DNA from 4 places in the Micromonospora sp. NPDC048040 genome. Region 1 is predicted to be linked to each of the others. Evidence: riboswitches for the same ligand, from Rfam matches in the RefSeq annotation. Region 1 holds a riboswitch; each other region holds the start of a gene.
What was found. Region 1 has a riboswitch for cyclic di-AMP ahead of ACZ6O2_RS15090 (C39 family peptidase). Riboswitches for the same ligand answer to the same signal wherever they lie in the genome.

Region 1 (4,624 bases):
GCGGGGCACGCGCCCCGCGACCGCACCCGCCGCAACGGCGTAGGAAGGGCACCTTCCGCTGTCGCAGGCGTTGGCAAAGGCGCCCGTCCTCCGCCCTCCACCACCCGCACCCGTCCCGGCGGCGGGACGTGGCACCGCCGCGCCCCGCCATCCGGGCGCCGGGTGCGCCCCGCTGCCGCACTCGCTCCCCGTGAGGTGCCGACCATGGAGACCGTCGTCTACCAGTTCCTGATCGAGGTGCCGCGGGCCGTCGCCATCTGGTCCGCCCTGCTCCTGCTGGCCCTGACCGTGCTCGCCGTGCTGGTCGCCCGCCCCGAGCGGGTCCGTCCCGACGGCGAGCCGGTCGCCCCGCCCGCGGTCGACCCCGAGGCGGAGGCGGCCGACCTGCGCCGCTACGCCGAGGAGGTGGCCGTCGCGGCGGGCCGGGCCGCCCGCACCGCCCGGCGGCGGCGGGCCGACTGGCTCGCCGCGCAGGAGGAGGCCGACCGGGCCTGGCGGGCGTACGACGAGGCGGAGACCGCCGCCCGCCGCTTTACCGGGGCCGCCGCCCTGCCCGCCCCGCGCACCCCGCGCACCCCCGCCGAGTACGCCGCCCGCGAGCGCTGGCTGCACCAGGCGGCGGTGGCGGCCCACTGGCGCGGCGACCTCTCCACCCGCCAACTTCGCGAGGTGTTCGGCCGCCGGGCCGGCTGGGATCCCCGCCGACACCCGGTCGAGCAGGAGATCGCGCTGGCCCGGGCGGTACGCGCCGCGAGGCGGGCCGACCACCGGGCCGCCGCCGAGCGGGAACGGTTGGCGTGGCGGGACGCCGACCTGGCCGCCGAGGCGGCGCGGGCGCTGGCCGGGGAGGCGTACGCGGCGGCGGTCCAGCTCCGGCCGGGCCGGCTCCCGGCGGCCCGGCCGGTGTCCGCCGGGCGTCGGCCCGCGCTCGCCGCGCGCTGGCGGCCCGCGCGGGTGGGCTGAACCGCCGGGGCAATTTCGTGACGCCGGTCATAGCGGTGCCGAACCGGTCATCCGGCGCGGCCCGGCCGATTCCCGCCGACGATTCCGCGCCGATGTCCGTCGCTCGTCCGGTTGTCGACGCAAGGTGCGTCGGGAAACGGTCGTCCCATTGAGTCGCGTCAGTGCCGAACTGACCGCAAAAAAAGTCCCTCGATCAAGGTTTAAGCAGGTGGAAGCGGGTTGGCAGGGCGCGGGCCGACCAGTAGTGTCGGCCCGTCCGGTGCGGTACCCGATCGCAAGAGGCGACGCCGCGCCGACCCGCCTAATCGTGAACAGGCGAGCCGGGGACCCAGTGCAACATCGGGGTGAATCCGCGGGCCACGGCCCACGGTAGGGCGTTCTTCCCGCCCGAATCCGTCAGCTAACCCGGTCGGCGGCGTCGGAAGGAGTTCCATCCCCGTGCAGCACCCACCCGCCCCCCGGTCGTTCCGGCGCCTCCACGGCGCCGCGGTGCCCGCGCTCGCCCGACCGCACGCCGCGAGCTGACCCACCGGTCACCGCCCGTCGCCCGGCATCCCGGGCGCATCCCCTGAGTGGTCCACCACCGCCGGACGCCGTCCGCGCGGTCGGTCCCCCCTGCGCGGACCGGCGGCCGCTCACCCCCCGAGCCCGTGGAGGAAACCGTGAAGCACCACCTCAAGCGACAGCTCCGTCGCCTCACGTCCGAGCGTCCGTACCAGGTGGCCGCCGCGTCGGCCGCGGCGCTCGTGCTCGCGTCGGGCACCGGCGCGCTGCTGGCCGGCACCGACGAGGCACCCGCCGCCGCACAGGCCCCGGTGGCCGTGAGCGAGCTGCGGGACGGCACCGTCGCCTCGCGCGGCGACGCCCGCGTCGCGGCGGCCCCGTCGACCGGCGCCCCGGCCGCGTCCAGCGCCGCTCCGTCGGCCAGCGCCACCAGCGCCGCCCCGAACCCGGACCTGACCCGCAAGCCGGAGCCGCCGAAGCCGCCGAAGGCGAAGTCCCTGGACTACGACTACCAGGCCCAGACCACCTTCTACAACTGCGGTCCGGCCGCCGTCCGGCACGCCCTCAGCGCCGCCGGCATCGCGCGCAGCCAGGACGCCCTCGGTGCCCAGCTGGGCACCGACGAGATGGGCACCGACTCGGCCGAGGACACCACCCGGGTGCTGAACGCGACGGTGAAGGGTGACCCGTACCGGACCCGGATGATCCCGGGCGGTGCCGCGACCCCGGCGCAGATGGACCAGCTCCAGGCCGACGTCGTCGCCGCCATCACGGACGGGCGGGGCGTCGTGGTGAACGTCGCCGGCAGCGCCACGGACACCGACGGCGGCTGGCACTCGTTCCCCGGCGGCCACTACATCGCCGTCGTGGGCTACCAGGACGAGGGCCGGCTGGTGAAGATCGCCGACTCGGCGAACCCGGCGACCGCGTCGTACTGGATGTCCACCATCGCCCTGGCGAACTGGGCCGCCACCCGCGGCTACTCCGCCTGAGAAAGACACCCGTCGGGCGTCGGCTCCCCACCCCGGGAGCCGGCGCCCGATGTCGTCTCCGGGTCACGGCCCTCGCCGGGGCGTACGGCGGGTGGCACACTGCGGCCTATGGTCGATGAATCGGGTGACCGGGACGGCCGGCGCGTCCTGCTGCTGCTGCACGGCATGGGCGCGACCGGGGACGTGTGGCTGCCCTGGGCGCCGCTGCTGGAGCGCCGGTGGGCGGGGCGATGGCTGGCGCCGGACCTCGCCGGCCACGGCTGGTCGCCGCCGCTGCCGGCGTACTCGTTCGCCGGGCTGGCCGACCGGATCGCCGCGGGGCTCGCGGCGGGGGACCGGCTCGTCGTGCTGGGGCACTCCCTCGGCGGCGTGGTCGGGCTGGCGCTGGCCGCCCGCCGCGCCGGGCTGCCGGTCGACGCCGTGGTCGGGCTCGGCATCAAGGCCGTCTGGTCCCCGGCCGAGCTGGCGAAGGCCGGGGAGCTGGCCGCCCGACCGGTGACCTGGTTCGCCAGCCGGGACGAGGCGGCCCGCCGGTACCTGCGGGTGGCCGGCCTGACCGGGCTCCTCGCGCCGGACCACCCCGTGGTCGAGGCCGGGCTGCGGCAGGTCGACGGCCGCTGGCGGCTGGCGATGGACCCCGCCGCGTTCGGGGTGGGGGAGCCGGACCTGCCGACCCTGCTGGCGGCGACGGACGTGCCGGTGCTGCTGGCCCGCGGCGAGCACGACCCGATGGTCACCGACGCCCAGCTCAAGGAGCTGGGCGTGCCGGTCGCCACCCTGCCCGGCCTGGGCCACAACGCCCACGTCGAGGCCCCCGAGGCCGTCCTGGAGCTGGTCGACCCGTACCGCTGACCCGCGAGGCGGCGGCCGGTCAGGCGGTGGCGGGGAGGGTCGCCCCGTCCGGCTCGACCGGCAGGCCGGTCCCGCCGACGGCGCGCGGCGTCGGCGGGTTCCAGTCCGCGTCGAGCTGCCGCCGCGCGGCGTCCAGGAACGCCTCGGCGTACGACTCGGCCGGGAAGTCGCCCAGGTAGCGGCTCCGGGTGGCCCAGCGGGCGGCGGCGAGCGGGTCGGTGTCGAGCAGCGCGGCCAGCACCTCGTCCACGTTGGACATGTCGCGGCGCAGCACGTAGCCCGAGCCGGCCAGCGGGAACCGCTCGGCGAACCGGTCGCCCTCGTCGCCCATGTCGGTGACGGCGTACGGCTTGCCGGAGTAGAGGTAGTCGGAGATCACCCCGGACACGTCGGAGACCAGCGCGTCCGAACGGTTCACGCACTCCGTCAGGGTCAGCTCGCGGGTGGCGGCGGCGCCGAAGACGTGCTGCCGGCCGGTACGGGCCCGGTCGGCGGCCAGCAGCTCGGTGAGCCGGCCCAGCTGCCGCGCCGAGGCCGGGTTCTGCGAGGTGTACGGGTGGGCCCGCAGGATCACCGTCGCGCCCCGGTCGAGCAGCCGGCGCAGCAGCGTCTCGGCCACCGGCAGCGAGCAGTAGTTGGCGTCCGCGTGGTGGCCCGTCCAGGTCGGCGTGTAGAGCACCGTGGGGTTCGGCAGGCCGCGCACCGGCTCCGGGCGGACCTCGATCGACTCGACCTGCGGCCGGCCGACCACCACGAACTTCTCCGCCGGGATGTCCACGCCCGCGCGGGCGTACCGGTCGACGGCGGCCTGACCGGCGACGAAGATCCGGTCGAAGATGGCCGAGACCGGGTTGGCGCTGGGGGCCTTGTCGCTGTCGCCGTGGTGCAGCTGGACGTGGGTGAGCTGGGTGAAGCGGATGCAGTGGCTGTTCTTCGCGCCGTGGTTGACGTAGAACGCCACCCGCAGGCTCGGCACCAGCGCCTCGTCCATCGCCTTCGTCGTCGGGCAGTAGACCACCGGCGCGGTGGTGGCCGCCGCGACGGTGGACAGGAACTCCGGCTCCCGCACCATGACCAGGAACGGCCGGCCGATCCGCTCCAGGTACGGCAGCCACATGGTGACCTGGTATTCCGAGCCGGGCGGGGCGGAGAAGTGGAGCAGGAACTCGGGCTGGTGCCGGCGCAGCGCGCGGGAGACCGCCGACCCGCCGGCCCCCGGCCGGAACCGCCGCCGGGCCAGGTCCAGCCCGACGGCCCCGGCGCCGGCGGCGACCAGCGCGACGGCGGCCAGCGCCACACCGGCCGGCAGGGTC
Region 2 (4,624 bases), on a different contig from region 1:
GGCCTTGATCTCCCCGGCGAGCCGCTTGACCTCCGGGTCCGCCGCCCGCGTGGCGGCCAGCTCCGCCATCTCCACCGCCTGCCGGTGGTGCGGAATCATCATCTGGGCGAACATCGCGTCGGCGTCGCCGAAGGCGGCCGCGCCGGACGCGGTGGCCGCCGGCCCGCTGGTGGCGGGCGTGCCGTGCCCCGCGCCCGGGGACGAGTGCCCGTCGCCGCCGCAGGCGGTCAGGACTAGGGCGGCGGTGACGGTCGCGCCGGCCAGGGCGGCACGGCGCGCAATGGTACGAGTAGTCACGTCTGGGCCTTTCGGTGTCAAAACGTACGCAGCAGGACGGGGACGCGGACCGGCTGACCGGGCCGCGCCGGGGCGTCCTATCTGCGCAGCACCGAGACCGTGGCGAGCCGCAGGCCGACCGGCCGGGACGGCGGGGCACGGGGCGACCGGGCCGGCCCGCCCGACCCCTGGCCCGCCAGGCCGGCGGCCTGCACGCCGGCCAGCAGCAGCACGGCGAGCAGCAGCGGAACGGCGAGCGCGCCCAGCACCGCCAGGCACACGCCCCACCAGGGCAGCTCGCCGCCCGCCCCGCCGGACGGGAGGAACCGCTCGTGCGGGCAGTCGCCCGGGCAGCCCACGACGCCGGACAGCGCCGCCGGGACGACGTACGCGATGGCGGGGTCCTGACCGAGCGGCGCGGCGGTGTCGTGGCGGGGCAGCGCGGCGGTGACCTGACTGAGCGGCGCAAAGGTGTCGTGACGGGGCAGCGCCTGCGCCGCGCCGCCGTGCGCACCGGCTGCGGCAACGGCGTGCGCGGAAACCTCGGCGGGATGGCCCACGGCGTGCGAGCCGTGGCCGAGGGTGTGCATCGCGGCCAGGCCGAACAGCGTGCCGACGAGCAGCAGCAGCCGGACCCATCGCCCCGCCGTCACTGTCGCCGCCGCCCGCACACCGACCACGGTAGCCCCCGGGGCCGGCGCGTCTGGGGGCGACCGGCGCACCCGGCGGCGAATCCACCCCGGACGAGACCGCCGTGTCGGCCACGACGGGACCGTCGACCCGCGGTGACCGGGCGGCGACCAGCGGTCGCCGGACGGGACGGCCCGCGGCCGACACCAGCCCTCACGACCTGCGGCCGGATGTCGGGATGGCTACCATTCGGCCGGTGGCCTCCGCACTCCGCGCCGCCCGCACCGCTGCCCCGACCGGGCGGCGGTATCGAGCGACCGCGACCGGCCGGGCCGGGCCGTCGCGGTGCGTGACCGGCCCGCCACCACAGGGCGATCCACGGCGGCGGCCACCCGGGCACGCCGAACCGACCGGCCCGCCGGCACGTACCCCGCCCTGGATTCGTTGGGAGACACTCGATGGGCGCCGACCACACCCGTCCCGCACCGTCCGCCCCGCCGGGGGTGCGACGGATCCTCGTCGCGACGGTGGTGCCCCTCTTCGTCGCCACCCTGATCGCGGCCCTGCTGCTCTGGCCGTGGGACGCCCCGGACGCCGCGCCCGGCACCGATCCGCCCCGCCACCACGGCACGGTGACCCGGGTGGTGACGGAGCCGTGCCCGCCCACCCCGGAGGCGCCGGAGGGCGCCCCGGGCGCCGCGGAGGGCCCCTGCGGCACCGTGACCGTACGCGTCGACGACGGCCCCGACGCCGGCCAGCAGGTGGAGACGCCCGTACCGGCAGGGCCGGGGGCGCCGACGGTCGCGGTCGGCGACGAGATCATTCTGGTCCAGCTCACCGATCCCGCCGACCCCTCGGCGAGCGCCTACAACATCGCCGAGCACCAGCGCGGCGAGCCGCTGCTCTGGTTGGTGGTGCTCTTCGCCGCCGCGATCGTCGCGTTCGGGCGGTGGCGGGGGCTCGCGGCGCTGGCCGGCCTGGCGGCGAGCTTCGCCATCCTGCTGACCTTCGTGCTGCCCGGCATCAGCGCCGGCAGCCCACCGCTGCTGGTCGCGGTCGTCGGCGCGGCACTGATCATGTTCGTGGTGCTCTACCTGACGCACGGGGTGACCGCGCAGACCTCGGTCGCCGTGCTCGGCACGCTGGGCAGCCTGGTGCTGACGGGCGTGCTCGGCACGATCGCCACCGCGGCGACCCACCTGACCGGGTTCGGCACCGAGGACGCCACCACGCTGTCGATGTTCCAGGCCGACGTCGACCTGCACGGCCTGCTGCTCGCCGGGATCATCATCGGCTCGCTCGGCGTGCTCGACGACGTCACCGTGACGCAGGCCGCGACGGTCACCGAGCTGGCGCACGCCAACCCGGGGCTGTCCCGGATGCAGCTGTACCGGGCGGCCACCCGGGTCGGCCGCGCGCACATCGCCTCGACGGTGAACACCATCGTGCTGGCGTACGCCGGGGCCTCGCTGCCGGTGCTGCTCCTGCTGACCGCCGACTCCCGGGCGGTGAGCCAGATCCTGACCAGCGAGTTCCTGGCCCAGGAGATCGTCCGCAGCGCGGTCGCCACCCTGGGCCTGATCGCCGCCGTGCCGCTGACCACCGGGCTCGCGGCCGTGGTGACCACGGCCGGCCGGCGCGGCGGTGAGTCAGCCGACCGCGGCGCACCGCCGACCCCGCCTGCTCCCCGACCGGCGGCCGACCGGTCCGAGGCGCTGGAGGCCCTCAGCGGGCCGCGCGCCGGAAACACCCCCTCCGCCGCCCCCGCCGGGTGGCCCGACCGCGACGGGAGCACGGACACCGCATGGTGAAACTCCTCAGCGTGACCGATCAGGACGTCCCGCCTGATAAACGCGTCACTGCTCACCCTCCGCCGTTACGAAATAACGCATTTAGTCGGCTTAGGGACGTAGATCCCCGGCAGGGCTCTCGGGTAACCTCGCTGCCGGTCACCGCCGAAGGCGCGCAGCGGCGCCTGCGGTGCCGCCGCCCAATCGCCGCCAGGCGAGCCGGGGACCCAGGTACGTGGGGTGAATCCGCGACAGCGGTAGGGGCCACTTCCGCCCCGAACCCGTCAGCTAACCCGGTCGGCGGTCGACGGAAGGGAAAAATGTGACGGCACCCCTACGCCGCTGGTTGACACCTGTGGTGGCCGTGATCGCCGCCCTGGCCGTCTTCGCCGGGCCCCTCCCGGCGGCGGCCGCACCCACCCCACCGCCCCAGCCCTCCGGCCACGGGGACGACGAGCCCAAGCTGCTCAACGACCTGATCGAGACGCGGAACCGCAACTACGTCCAGGCCAAGGCGAAGCTCGCGAAGTCGAAGAAGCGCCAACTGGAACTGGCCCTGGAGGTCGACCGGGCGCAGGCCGACCTGGCAGCGCTGGCCCCACAGGTGAGCCAGATCGCCGCCCAGTCCTACCGGACCGGGCGGATCGGCGCGGTGTCGATGCTGCTGGACACCGCCAGCCCCGACTCGTTCGTCAAGCGCGCCGCCGCCCTCGACGAGCTGAACCTGGTCAACTCCAAGAAACTCGCCGAGGTGAACGCGGTCAAGAACCGCGCCGAGCAGGCCAAGCTGGCGCTCGACGCCGAGGTTCGCGAGCAGACGAAGCTGACCAACGAGATGGCCCGCGGCAAGCGCGAGGCGGAGAAGGCGCTCGCACTGGTCGGCGGCAGGGGGCTGACCAGCGGCAAGGTGGTCGCCACCTCGCCGGTGGCCCGGATGGCACCGGGTCGTACTGCCGACGGCGACTGGAAGCCCCTGTCCTGCACCGAGGACGACCCCACCACCTCCGGCTGCATCACCGCGCGCACGCTGCACATGTACAAGGAGGTCAAGCGGGCCGGCTTCAACCGCTTCGTCGGCTGTTACCGCTCCGGCGGGCCGTACGAGCATCCGAAGGGCCGGGCCTGCGACTGGTCGCTGCAGAGGAGTGGCTTCTCCCCCTGGCACAACGACGACACCTACATGTACGGCAACAACCTGACCGCGTTCCTGGTCCGTAACGCCGACCGGCTCGGCATCTACTACGTGATCTGGAACCGGCAGATCTGGTTCCCGGCGACCGGCTGGAAGTCCTACAGCGGCCCGTCGAACCATACGGACCACGTGCACGTGTCGCTGCTCTGACGGCAGCCAACGACAGGGCCGCCCCGCAGTCGCGGGGCGGCCCTGTCGGCGTCTGTCGCCGTGTCGGCGTCCGTGACCCTGCTTGCGTCCACGGCCTGTGGTCGCCCGTGGCCCTGCCGACGCCTGTGGCCCTCGTCGCCGGGCGTCGTCGGGCGTCCGGGCCGGGCCGCCGGGCGAGCGCGGGAACCGGTCAGGCGAGGGCGGCGCTGGCGGCCGGCTGTGCCCCGTCGACCGCGCCCGGCCCGGTGGGCGCGGCGGCGACCCCCCGCGGCTCGCCGGTCGGCACGGCGGTGACCGCCCGCGCCTCGCCGGCGGCCAGCCGGTACGACATGCCCACGACGGCGCAGCGCCCGGCGGCAACCTCGGCGGCGAGTACGGCCGACCTGTCCAGCATCGCCTCGACGGTCTGCGCGATGTGGATGTCGACGATCCGGTCGATGTCGTCCACGCCCTCGGCGGCGGCGCGGCGCAGGCTGGGCACCACGGCGTCCACCACGGCGCGCAGGTGCCCGGCCGGGGGCGCGCCGGTGGCGTCCGCCGCACGGGCCGCCTGGACGGCCCCGCAGGAGTCGTGCCCGAGGACCAC
Region 3 (4,624 bases), on a different contig from region 1:
GATCGTGAAGTCGGTTATGCCCGGTGGTGTCATCGAGATCGCCCCCCGGGGCGAGATCGACGTCGACACCGCATACGAGGTGCGTGAGGCGATCGCCGAGGTCCTGGCCAAGGGGCACCCCAGCCGGATCGAGCTCAACATGAGGCTCGTCACCTTCATCGACTCCGTCGGTATCAGCGCGATGGTCGCCGGCTTCCAGACCGCCGAGGTGAGCGGCGTCAAGCTCGTCGTCACCGAGCCGAGCCGGTTCGTGCACCGGCAGCTCTGGGTGACCGGCCTGCTCGGCCTCTTCGGCGCCCCCGAGCCCTACTACGCCGGCGCGCCCGCCCCCGAGGTCCTCCCCGGCGCCTGACCCGCCGGCAGGGGTCCCGCCGGTGACCCGTTGGCGTCAGTCGTCGCCGAGGCCCGACCGGTCGATGTCGGACGACTCGGTGACCACGCGGATCGCCGTCACGGAGGCGTAGCCGTCGGCCAGCAGGGCCAGGCCGCTGCCCGGCTGCACCTGTCAACGACCGACGGTAGCCGGCGGGCGGGTCGACGGCCGGCATCCGCGCGCGGAGCGGCACACCGTTGCCAGCGCGCCGCCGGTGCGCGACGATCGGGCGACGGCGACGGTGGGGAGACGGCGTGCTCAGACGGGATTCCTTCAGCTACACCGTCCAGGCGCGCTGCTCGCTCGCCGACGCCGCGGGGTTGCTCGCGGACCAGGCCCGGCAGCAGGACCTGCACCCGCTGATCGCCCGGGTCCGCCGGGTGTCGCCCCGTCGCGGCGCGCGGGCCAGCTACCTCATCACCGACCGGCTGGCCGTCGGGCCGCTGCGCCTGCCGGTCACCTACCGGGCCGACGTCCTGGTCGACGGGCCGGACGAGATCGTCACCGTGGCCCGGCAGTGGCCGGCCACCACGGTGCGCAACCGGACCCGACTGCGGGCCGAGCCGGACGGCGTGGTCCGGATCGACGTCGAGATCACCCTTGCCGCGCCGGTCCCGCTCTTCGGCTACGCCTTCCGCCAGGCGCGCGCCGCCCACCTCGGGCTGGCGGCCCGGCTCGGCGTTGCCCTCGGCGGGCACCCGCCGGAGTCACCGCCCGGCTGAGCCGGGCACCGACACGGCGAAATCCCCGGCCGTCGGCCGGGGAGGTGGCGGTGGGAGCGGTCGGCCCCGGTGACCCGCCCGCGGGTCACCGGGGCCGAACGTCAGTAGACCGACAGGTGCACGTGGTTGGTGTGGTCGCTGGACGGGTCGCCGTTGGCCCCGCTGTACGACTTCCAGCCGCTGCTGGGCAGCCAGATCTGCCTGTACCAGATCACGTAGAGCACGGCGAGCCGGTCGGCGTTCTTGACGAAGTACGCCGCCAGGTTGTTGCCGTACGTCCTGTCGCCGCCGGTGGCGTCGCCGCCGAACCCGCTCTTCTGTGCCGCGAAGTCGCAGGCCCGGCCCTTGGGGTGCTCGCCGGAGCCGCCGGGGCGGTAGCAGGAGACGTAGCGGGTGAAGCCGGCCGCCTTGGCCTGGTTCAGCGCGTGCAGGGTGCGCGGGGTGATGCAGCCGTTGGCGGGGGTGGGGTCGTTGACGCTGCACGACTCGGACGGCCAGGACCCGTCGGAGTTGCGTGGCGCCGGCTTCGCCGTCGCGGTGGAGCTGCCGCCCGGCCCGCCGCCACTTGCCTGCGACCGGTTGGCGACCGTCAGCGCCCGCTCCGCCTGCTCCTTGCGCTTGGCCATCACCGTGACCTGCTTGCGCTGCTCCCGGATCTCGCCGTCCAGGGCGAGCTTGGTGCGGGTGGCCTGGTCTCGGGTCTCCTGGAGCTCGCGGAGCGCCCGGTCCTCGTTGGCGGCCACCGCGTCGAGAGCGGCGGCCCGGTCCATGAAGCCGTCCGGCGAGCTGCTGTTGAGCAGGGCGGAAACCACCCCCAGCCGGCCGGTCCGGTAGGCCACTCCGGCGATCTCGCCGACCTTGCTGTTCCGCTCGGTCAGCTCGCTCTCGGTCGTCTTGAGCTGCGCGGCGAGCTGCTGCTGCCGCTTGACCGACGTGTCCAGCGCCCGCTTGGCGTCCAGGTAGCCCTTGCTGGCGGCTTCGAGCTGGGCCCGCAGGGCGGGCGTGCCGCCCTCCTGGTCCTGGCCGGGGGCTGCGGCGAGCAGGCCGGCCCGGGAGGCGGCCGCCGCGGGGGCGGTGGTGACCGGGGTGACCGCGGCGCCGAGGGCGAGCGTCGCGGCGATCAGGGCCGCCAACCGGGCGGCGCGTCGTCGTACAGGTGCCATCACTGGCATACACGTGTCCTTCCGTCAGCCGCCGACCGGGTTAGCTGACGGGTTTGGGACGGAAGATCCCTACCGCTGACGCGGATGCACCCCACGAACATGGTTCCCCGGTTCGCCCCGCCGGGCGATTAGGCGGCGGCCACCGCCGGCACCGGTGGGTGCCGCCTGGCGGAGGCCGGAGCCGAGCCTACCGGTGCCGGTGTGACTGGTGCAGCGCAGGTGACTGAGGGTGCCTGCCCGCTTACCGTCAAATCCGACATAAGTCAACAATACTCTCCCAGATTTAAGGCTGTGCTCATTACCACTCAACCGACCCGCAGGCCCCGGGAGACGCCCCCGGCTCGATCTGCAACGTCGCGTGCTCGATCTGGAAGTCCTCGTGCAGGGCCGTCCGGGCTGCGGTGAGCACCGCGCCGACCTCCGCGCCCGGCTCCATCGTCAGGTGCGCCGAGGCCACCTCCATCCCGGAGGTCAGCGTCCAGACGTGCAGGTCGTGCACCTCGGCCACGCCGGGCACGGCGGCCAGCCGGTCGTGCACCCTGGTGACCTCGAGGTGCTCCGGCGCGGCCTGCACCAGGATGCGCAGCGCGGCGCGCCCGAGCCGCCAGGTGCGGGGCAGGATGAGCATCCCGATCGCCACCGCGACCAGCGGGTCCGCCCACCACCAGTCGGTGACGGCGATCAGCAGGGCCGCGCCGATCACGCCGAGTGAGCCCAGCAGGTCGCCCAGCACCTCCAGGTACGCGCCCTGCATGTTGATGCTCTCCTTCGCCCCGGACCGCAGCAGGGCGAAGGCGGCCACGTTGGCGAGCAGGCCGAGCACGGCGACCGCGAGCATCGGGCCGGCGAGCACCTCCGGCGGGTCGCCGAACCGGCGTACGGCCTCGACGACCACGTAGACCGCGACGCCGGAGAGCAGCACGGCGTTGGCCAGGGCGGCCAGCACCTCCAGCCGGTAGAGGCCGAAGGTGCGCTGCGGGTCCGCGCCGGCGCGCCGGGTCGCGGTGATCGCCGCGAGCGCCATGCCGATGCCGAGCACGTCGGTGAACATGTGCCCGGCGTCGCTCAGCAGAGCCAGCGAGCCGGTGCGGAAGGCGGCCACCGCCTCCACCGCCATCAGGGCGCCGAGCAGCGCGAACGCCGCCCAGAGGCGGCCCCGGTGGCGGTGCGCGGCATTCGCGACCGACCCGTGGTGGTGGTCATGACCTGCACCCACGCGCCCACCTTCCGTCACCCGTCAGGACCCGGTTCAATCTATGCTCACATCGCAATATGTGCAAGTGATTGCCCGGCGGCGGTCGGCGACTCAGCCGGTCGGGACGACTCAGCCGGTCGGGTCGACGGTGGTCAGCCGCTGGGTGGCCCGCGACAGCGCGACGTAGAGCGTCCGTACGCCCGAACCCGGGTCGGCCCGGATCTCGCCCGGGGCGACCAGGACCACGCCGTCGTACTCCATGCCCTTGGCCTCCAGGCTGGTCACCACCTGCAGGCGCGGCGCGCCCAGCCCGCCCAGCCACCCGGCCACCTCGTCCCGGCGGGGCACCGGGGTGATCACGCCCACGGTGCCCTCCACCTCGGCCAGCAACGCCGTGGCCGCCGTCACCACGGCGGTCTCCAGCTCCGCCGGCAGCACCGCCAGCTCGACCGGGTCGACGCCGGTGGAGCGCACCGCCCTGGGCAGCGGGAGGTCCGGGTGCAGCCGGCGGATCTCGGCCGCCGCCACCGCGAAGATCTCCGCCGAGTTGCGGTAGTTCGTGGTCAGGGTGAAGTGGTGCCGCTTGCGCCGGCCCAGCGCCTGGTCCCGGGCGCGGGCCAGCTCCTCCGGGTCGCCGGTCCACGCCGTCTGCGCCGGGTCGCCCACCACCGTCCACGAGGCCAGCCGTCCGCGCCGGCCGATCATGCGCCACTGCATCGGCGAGACGTCCTGCGACTCGTCGACCACGACGTGCGCGTACTCCCGGTAGTCCTCCGGGCGCTGCCGCGCCGCCTCGCGGGCCGCGCGCTGCCGGTCGGCGAACGTGCTCAGCTCGCGGACCCCGCCGGCCAGCTGGAACGGGTCCCGCTTCGGCCGGGCCGGCTTCATCGGCTTGCCGAGCAGCGCGTCCAGCTCGTCCAGCAGCGCGATGTCGGCGATCGTCAGCCCGGCGCGGTCCAGGCTCCGGTACGCGTCGGTCAGCAGCCGGATCTCGGCGCCGGAGAGGATCCCGCCGGCGTACCGGCGCAGCCGGTCGGGGCGGGCCAGCCAGCCCAGCACGTGCCGGGGGTGCAGCCGGGGCCACCACGCCTTGAGGAACTCCCGGAACTCCGGCCGCTCGGCGATCTCGTCCTCGAACGCGCGCTGCTCGGGCAGCCGGCCGATGCCCAGC
Region 4 (4,624 bases), on a different contig from region 1:
CCTCGTCGTGCTCGGGAACGGCCTGCGCCGGTCCGGGCGAGCGGTGGGTCAGCGGGGCGCCTCCAGCGCGGAGGGCAGCACGTTCACGTCGTCCAGGTTGACGTACATGACCCGGTGGCCGAACTGGATCTGCACGTACCGGTTCTCGCCGCGGATCACCGTCCAGTCACCCGGCGACGACCCGTCGAACGTGACGGCCCGGTAGTACTCGCCGGGGAGCACCGTGCCGACGGCGTACCGCTGGCCGGCCGAGAGGGTGTACTGGAGCGGGGAGATCGGCTGGTACGGCACGCCGGCCGGGTAGGCCGCCTGCTCCGGGTACGCCCGGCCGTAGACCGGGATGGTGGCCCGGCCGTCCTTCGGGGTCACCACGAAGCCCACGGACCACTTCGCGGTCGGCTTCGAGGCGGGGTTGTGGAACCACGCCTTCTGGCCGAGGTACCAGATCGCGGTCCAGTCCCCCTGCACCTCGGCCAGGGCGTACGTCTGCCCGGCGGAGGCCCGGGCGCCGTGGTCGGAGATGTACATGGTGTTCGGGGTGCCGTCGGGCCGCAGCGCGATGTCGTTGACCAGTGGCGCGTCGTGGCTCGGCGCGCTGTGCAGGATCACCGCGGACGAGCCGCGCAGCGGGCAGGGAGCCACCGGCGGGGGCGGGTTCGGCACGCCGGGCGGCTGCCGGTTGCAGCCGGTGAACTGCGGCTGGTTGGTGGCGAAGTCCGGGTCGATGGTGACCAGCCCCGTGTGCGGCGTGCCGGTCGACGTGAACGGCGCCTTGAGCAGGTCGAAGTAGTGCGACCAGTCCCAGTACGGGCCCGGGTCCCAGTGCATGCCGCGCACGGTCGAGGCGACGGTGCCGGGGACGTTGTCGTGACCGATGATGTGCTGCCGGTCCAGCGGGATGTTGTACCGCAGCGCCAGGTGGCGGACCAGCTTGGCGGAGGTGCGGTACATCGCCTCGGTGTACCAGGTGCCGTGCCCCGCGAAGCCCTCGTGCTCCAGGCCGATGGACTTGGCGTTCACGTACCAGTTGCCGGCGTGCCAGCCGACGTTCTTGGTCTTGATGTGCTGGGCGATGTGGCCGTCCACCGAGCGCAGGGTGTAGTGCCAGCCCACCCGCCTCGGGTCCTTGACCAGGTTGACGCTGGGCCCGAAGTAGCCCTCGGTGTCGTGGATGACGATGTACTCGATCTTCTGCTGGGCCGGCCGGTCGGCGAGGTCGTGGTTGCCGTAGTCACCCACGGTCGGGCCGTACTGCGCGTAGGGCGCCGGGATCCACTCGCAGGAGATCGTGTCGGGGCACTCCAGCCCGTCGGGCCGGGCAACCTTGCGCAGGCCCAGCCGGTCCAGCCAGGAGCGTTCCGGCTGCACCGCGCGGGCGGCGAGGGTGACCTGCTGCCCGTCGTCGGTCAGCCGGCTGTCGCCGGCGGCGATGGCGGCGTACACCTCGTTGGCGAAGGCCGCCGCGGCGTCGGCGCTGTCCGCGCCGGAGTAGCGGGCCACCGCGCCGTACCAGGCCGCCGGGTCCGTGTCGGCGCCGACCGGGGCGCCGATCTCCTTCTGGTACGCGGCCAGCAGCGCCGCGCCACCCCGGATGTTGGCCGTGACGTCCGTGCGCAGCGCCTCCTCGCTGGCTCCGGTCAGCCCGGCGGCGGCGTCGAGCGTCCGCAGCGAGGCTTCGGCGGGGGGCTGGGCGGCTGGCGGCTCGTGCGCCCCGGCCAGGGACGGGCGGGAGTCGTCGCCCCGCGGGTCCTCGGTGCCCTCGTCGTGGTGGGTGCCCCCGGGCAGTGCGGCGACGTACTCGGCGTCGGTGAGGTGCATCGGTCCGAAGCCGCCGCTGGTGCTCGGCGTTCCGGCGTTGGTGTCCCAGCGGGACTGCAGGTAGGAGACTCCGAGCAGGACGCTCTCCGGCACGCCGTACTCCGCGGCCGCGGCGGCGTACTGCTGCTGCCGGTCGGTCGTCGGCGCGGCGGCGGCGGTTCCGGCGGCGGTGAGCGGCGTCGCCGCCAGGGCGGCCGCCACGGCGGCGGCCAGCAGGACGCGTCTGCTCCTCGATGTCGCTGACAGGTGCATCAGACCCCCAGGTCGGACGGGCGAATGTGGGGCCACCTTCGCCCCGGGCGCCACCTCCGGTCAATACCTTTCCATGCGTCACTTACTGAAGAAGGAAAATTTCGTCGACCGGAGTTACGCGCTCCCACCGGTCCACACGAATACGGTGTGTCACGGCGCGATGGGTTGCGGATCGATAACGACCGTCTCTACTCTGGTCATTCGTCGGCCGGCGACAGTCCGCCCATCCGGGCGGTAACGGTCCGACACCGCCGAGTCGCTCCCGAGCGAGCCGGGGACCCAGGTACCCCGGGGTGAATCCGCAGCACCTGCGGTAGGGCGTCCCCTTCCCGCCCGAACCCGTCAGCTAACCCGGTAGGCGGTACGGGAAGAAGGAGTACGGAGCCCGGTGGCACACCATGCCCCGCGGCCACCGTCGGCACGGTCGGCACCTGCCGGCCCGACGACGGCTGCGCCGCGCCCACGCTGGTACCGCTGCACCACCGCCCTCGCCGCCCTGGCCGCGTTCGCCGTCGTCCTGACCGGCGGCGCCACGGCGGCCCACGCCGAACCGACGGTCGCCGAGATCGAGCGCCAGATCGACGAGGACTGGAACAAGCTCGAACCGATCATCGAACGGCACAACGCCACCCGCCAGGACCTGGCCGCCAAACGCCGGCAGGCCGACGCCCTCGCCAAGCAGATCAAGCCCTTGGAACAGCAGGTCGAGCAGGCGATGGAGGAGGTCAGCGCGCTGGCCGTCCGCGCCTACAAGGGCGAGAACGTCTCCGCCGTCAACGCCCTGCTGGGCAGCCGCTCGCCCGACCAGATGATCGGCCAGCTCGAACTGCTCGACCGGTTCGCCCAGCACCAGCAGCAGGACGTGCGGCAGGTCGCCGAGCTGCGCGACCGGCTGGCCGAGAAGAAGGCCCCGCTCGACGAGATGGTCGTCCAACTCGGCCGGACGGAGGCCCAGCTCGCCGCGAAGAAGAAGCAGATCAACGCCGAGATCGACCGGCTGCAGAAGCTGCGGCTGCGGATCTACGGCAGCGGCGGCGGCGGTTCGCTGCGCCCCGCCCCCTGCCCGGCCAGCTACCCGGGTGGCGGGGCCGGCACCGCGGTCAAGTTCGCCTGCGCCCAGATCGGCAAGCCCTACGTCTGGGGCGCCGAGGGCCCGAACGCGTACGACTGCTCGGGCCTGATGCTCGCCGCCTGGGCGAAGGCCGGGGTCTCGCTGCCGCACAACGCCGCGCAGCAGCGCCGGGTCACCGCGACCGTCAGCCGGGGCGAGCTGCGTCCGGGAGACCTGGTCTTCTACTACAGCGACCTGCACCACGTCGGCATGTACGTCGGCGGGGGCTGGGTGGTGCACGCCTCCCGAGCCGGGGTGCCGGTGAAGATGAAGAAGGTCGACGACGGCCCGATCCACAGTTACGGCCGCCCCGGCTGAGTGGGTGAGGAACGGGCCCTTCCTGGCACACCCGGTGGCGGAAGGGCCCGTTCTCACGGCGACTGTCGGGTCAGCGGGTCGGCCAGGTACGCCAGTGCTGCCAGGAGCGGCTCGGGGTCGGGCCGCGCTGCCCCTGGTAGCGCGAGCCGTAGACGGCCGAGCCGTACGGGTGCTCGGCCGGCGACGAGAGCCGGAAGATGCAGAGCTGACCGATTTTCATGCCCGGCCAGAGGGTGATGGGCAGGTTGGCCACGTTGGACAGCTCCAGCGTCACGTGGCCGGAGAAGCCCGGGTCGATGAAGCCCGCGGTGGAGTGGGTGAGCAGGCCGAGCCGTCCCAGGCTCGACTTGCCCTCCAGCCGCCCGGCGAGCTGGTCGCCGAGGGAGATCACCTCCAGCGTCGAGGCGAGCACGAACTCGCCCGGGTGCAGCACGAACGGCTCGCCCTCGGGCACCTCGACCATCGACGTCAGGTCGTCCTGCTGCATCGCCGGGTCGATGTGGGTGTAGAGATGGTTGTTGAAGACGCGGAAGAGCTTGTCCAGGCGTACGTCGATGCTGGACGGTTGCACCAGCGTGGGCTCGAACGGCTCCAGCGCGAGCGTGCCCGCCTTGATCTCGGAGACCAGGTCGCGGTCGGAGAGCAGCATCGCACCACCTTAGCGAGCGATGTGCGTGACCTGCGTGTCGGACTACCTGTTCGTACACGTGTTCGATAGAATGTCGGCATGGCTTCCTGGTCCGAATTCGCCGCCGACGAGCCCCGCCTCGCCGACGGGATCCGCTCCCTCATGCAGCAGTACGGGCCGGGCTTCGGCTACCTGGCCACCGTCCGCGCCGACGGCGGGCCCCGGGTCCATCCCGTCTCTCCGGTGATCACCGACGAGGGGCTCTTCTGCTTCGTGGTCGACTCGCCGAAGCGGCGCGATCTGGAACGCGACGGCCGCTACGCCCTGCACTCCTTCCCGCCGGAGGAGAGTGACGACGAGGCCTACGTCGCCGGCCACGCCCGGCCGGTCACCGACCCGGCCCGGGTCGCCCGGCTGGCCCGCAGCCACCGGGCCGCGCCGCAGGTCGACTGGCGGCTGTTCGAGTTCACCGTCGACGTGGCGATGCTCGCCCGTCG

Region 2: another riboswitch for cyclic di-AMP. It lies ahead of ACZ6O2_RS07675 (coiled-coil domain-containing protein); the one in region 1 lies ahead of ACZ6O2_RS15090 (C39 family peptidase).
Region 3: another riboswitch for cyclic di-AMP. It lies ahead of ACZ6O2_RS04715 (coiled-coil domain-containing protein); the one in region 1 lies ahead of ACZ6O2_RS15090 (C39 family peptidase).
Region 4: another riboswitch for cyclic di-AMP. It lies ahead of ACZ6O2_RS09470 (C40 family peptidase); the one in region 1 lies ahead of ACZ6O2_RS15090 (C39 family peptidase).

What each region holds. Positions count from the first base shown of each region.
Region 1 covers NZ_JBVJGT010000012.1:79,566-84,189, forward strand. Annotated here, with positions in the region: gene ACZ6O2_RS15085 (hypothetical protein) at 205-963, shown strand; cyclic di-AMP (ydaO/yuaA leader) riboswitch at 1,252-1,393, shown strand; gene ACZ6O2_RS15090 (C39 family peptidase) at 1,614-2,459, shown strand; gene ACZ6O2_RS15095 (alpha/beta fold hydrolase) at 2,568-3,311, shown strand; gene ACZ6O2_RS15100 (CDP-glycerol glycerophosphotransferase family protein) at 3,331-4,624, opposite strand, start outside.
Region 2 covers NZ_JBVJGT010000004.1:225,629-230,252, reverse strand. Annotated here, with positions in the region: gene ACZ6O2_RS07690 (DUF305 domain-containing protein) at 1-297, opposite strand, end outside; gene ACZ6O2_RS07685 (hypothetical protein) at 375-947, opposite strand; gene ACZ6O2_RS07680 (YibE/F family protein) at 1,365-2,717, shown strand; cyclic di-AMP (ydaO/yuaA leader) riboswitch at 2,884-3,015, shown strand; gene ACZ6O2_RS07675 (coiled-coil domain-containing protein) at 3,019-4,038, shown strand; gene ACZ6O2_RS07670 (carbonic anhydrase) at 4,229-4,624, opposite strand, start outside.
Region 3 covers NZ_JBVJGT010000003.1:38,960-43,583, forward strand. Annotated here, with positions in the region: gene ACZ6O2_RS04705 (STAS domain-containing protein) at 1-352, shown strand, start outside; gene ACZ6O2_RS04710 (SRPBCC family protein) at 628-1,095, shown strand; gene ACZ6O2_RS04715 (coiled-coil domain-containing protein) at 1,197-2,258, opposite strand; cyclic di-AMP (ydaO/yuaA leader) riboswitch at 2,272-2,403, opposite strand; gene ACZ6O2_RS04720 (cation diffusion facilitator family transporter) at 2,557-3,474, opposite strand; gene ACZ6O2_RS04725 (HelD family protein) at 3,583-4,624, opposite strand, start outside.
Region 4 covers NZ_JBVJGT010000006.1:49,979-54,602, forward strand. Annotated here, with positions in the region: gene ACZ6O2_RS09465 (N-acetylmuramoyl-L-alanine amidase) at 49-2,070, opposite strand; cyclic di-AMP (ydaO/yuaA leader) riboswitch at 2,310-2,446, shown strand; gene ACZ6O2_RS09470 (C40 family peptidase) at 2,459-3,499, shown strand; gene dcd (dCTP deaminase) at 3,570-4,148, opposite strand; gene ACZ6O2_RS09480 (pyridoxamine 5'-phosphate oxidase family protein) at 4,227-4,624, shown strand, end outside.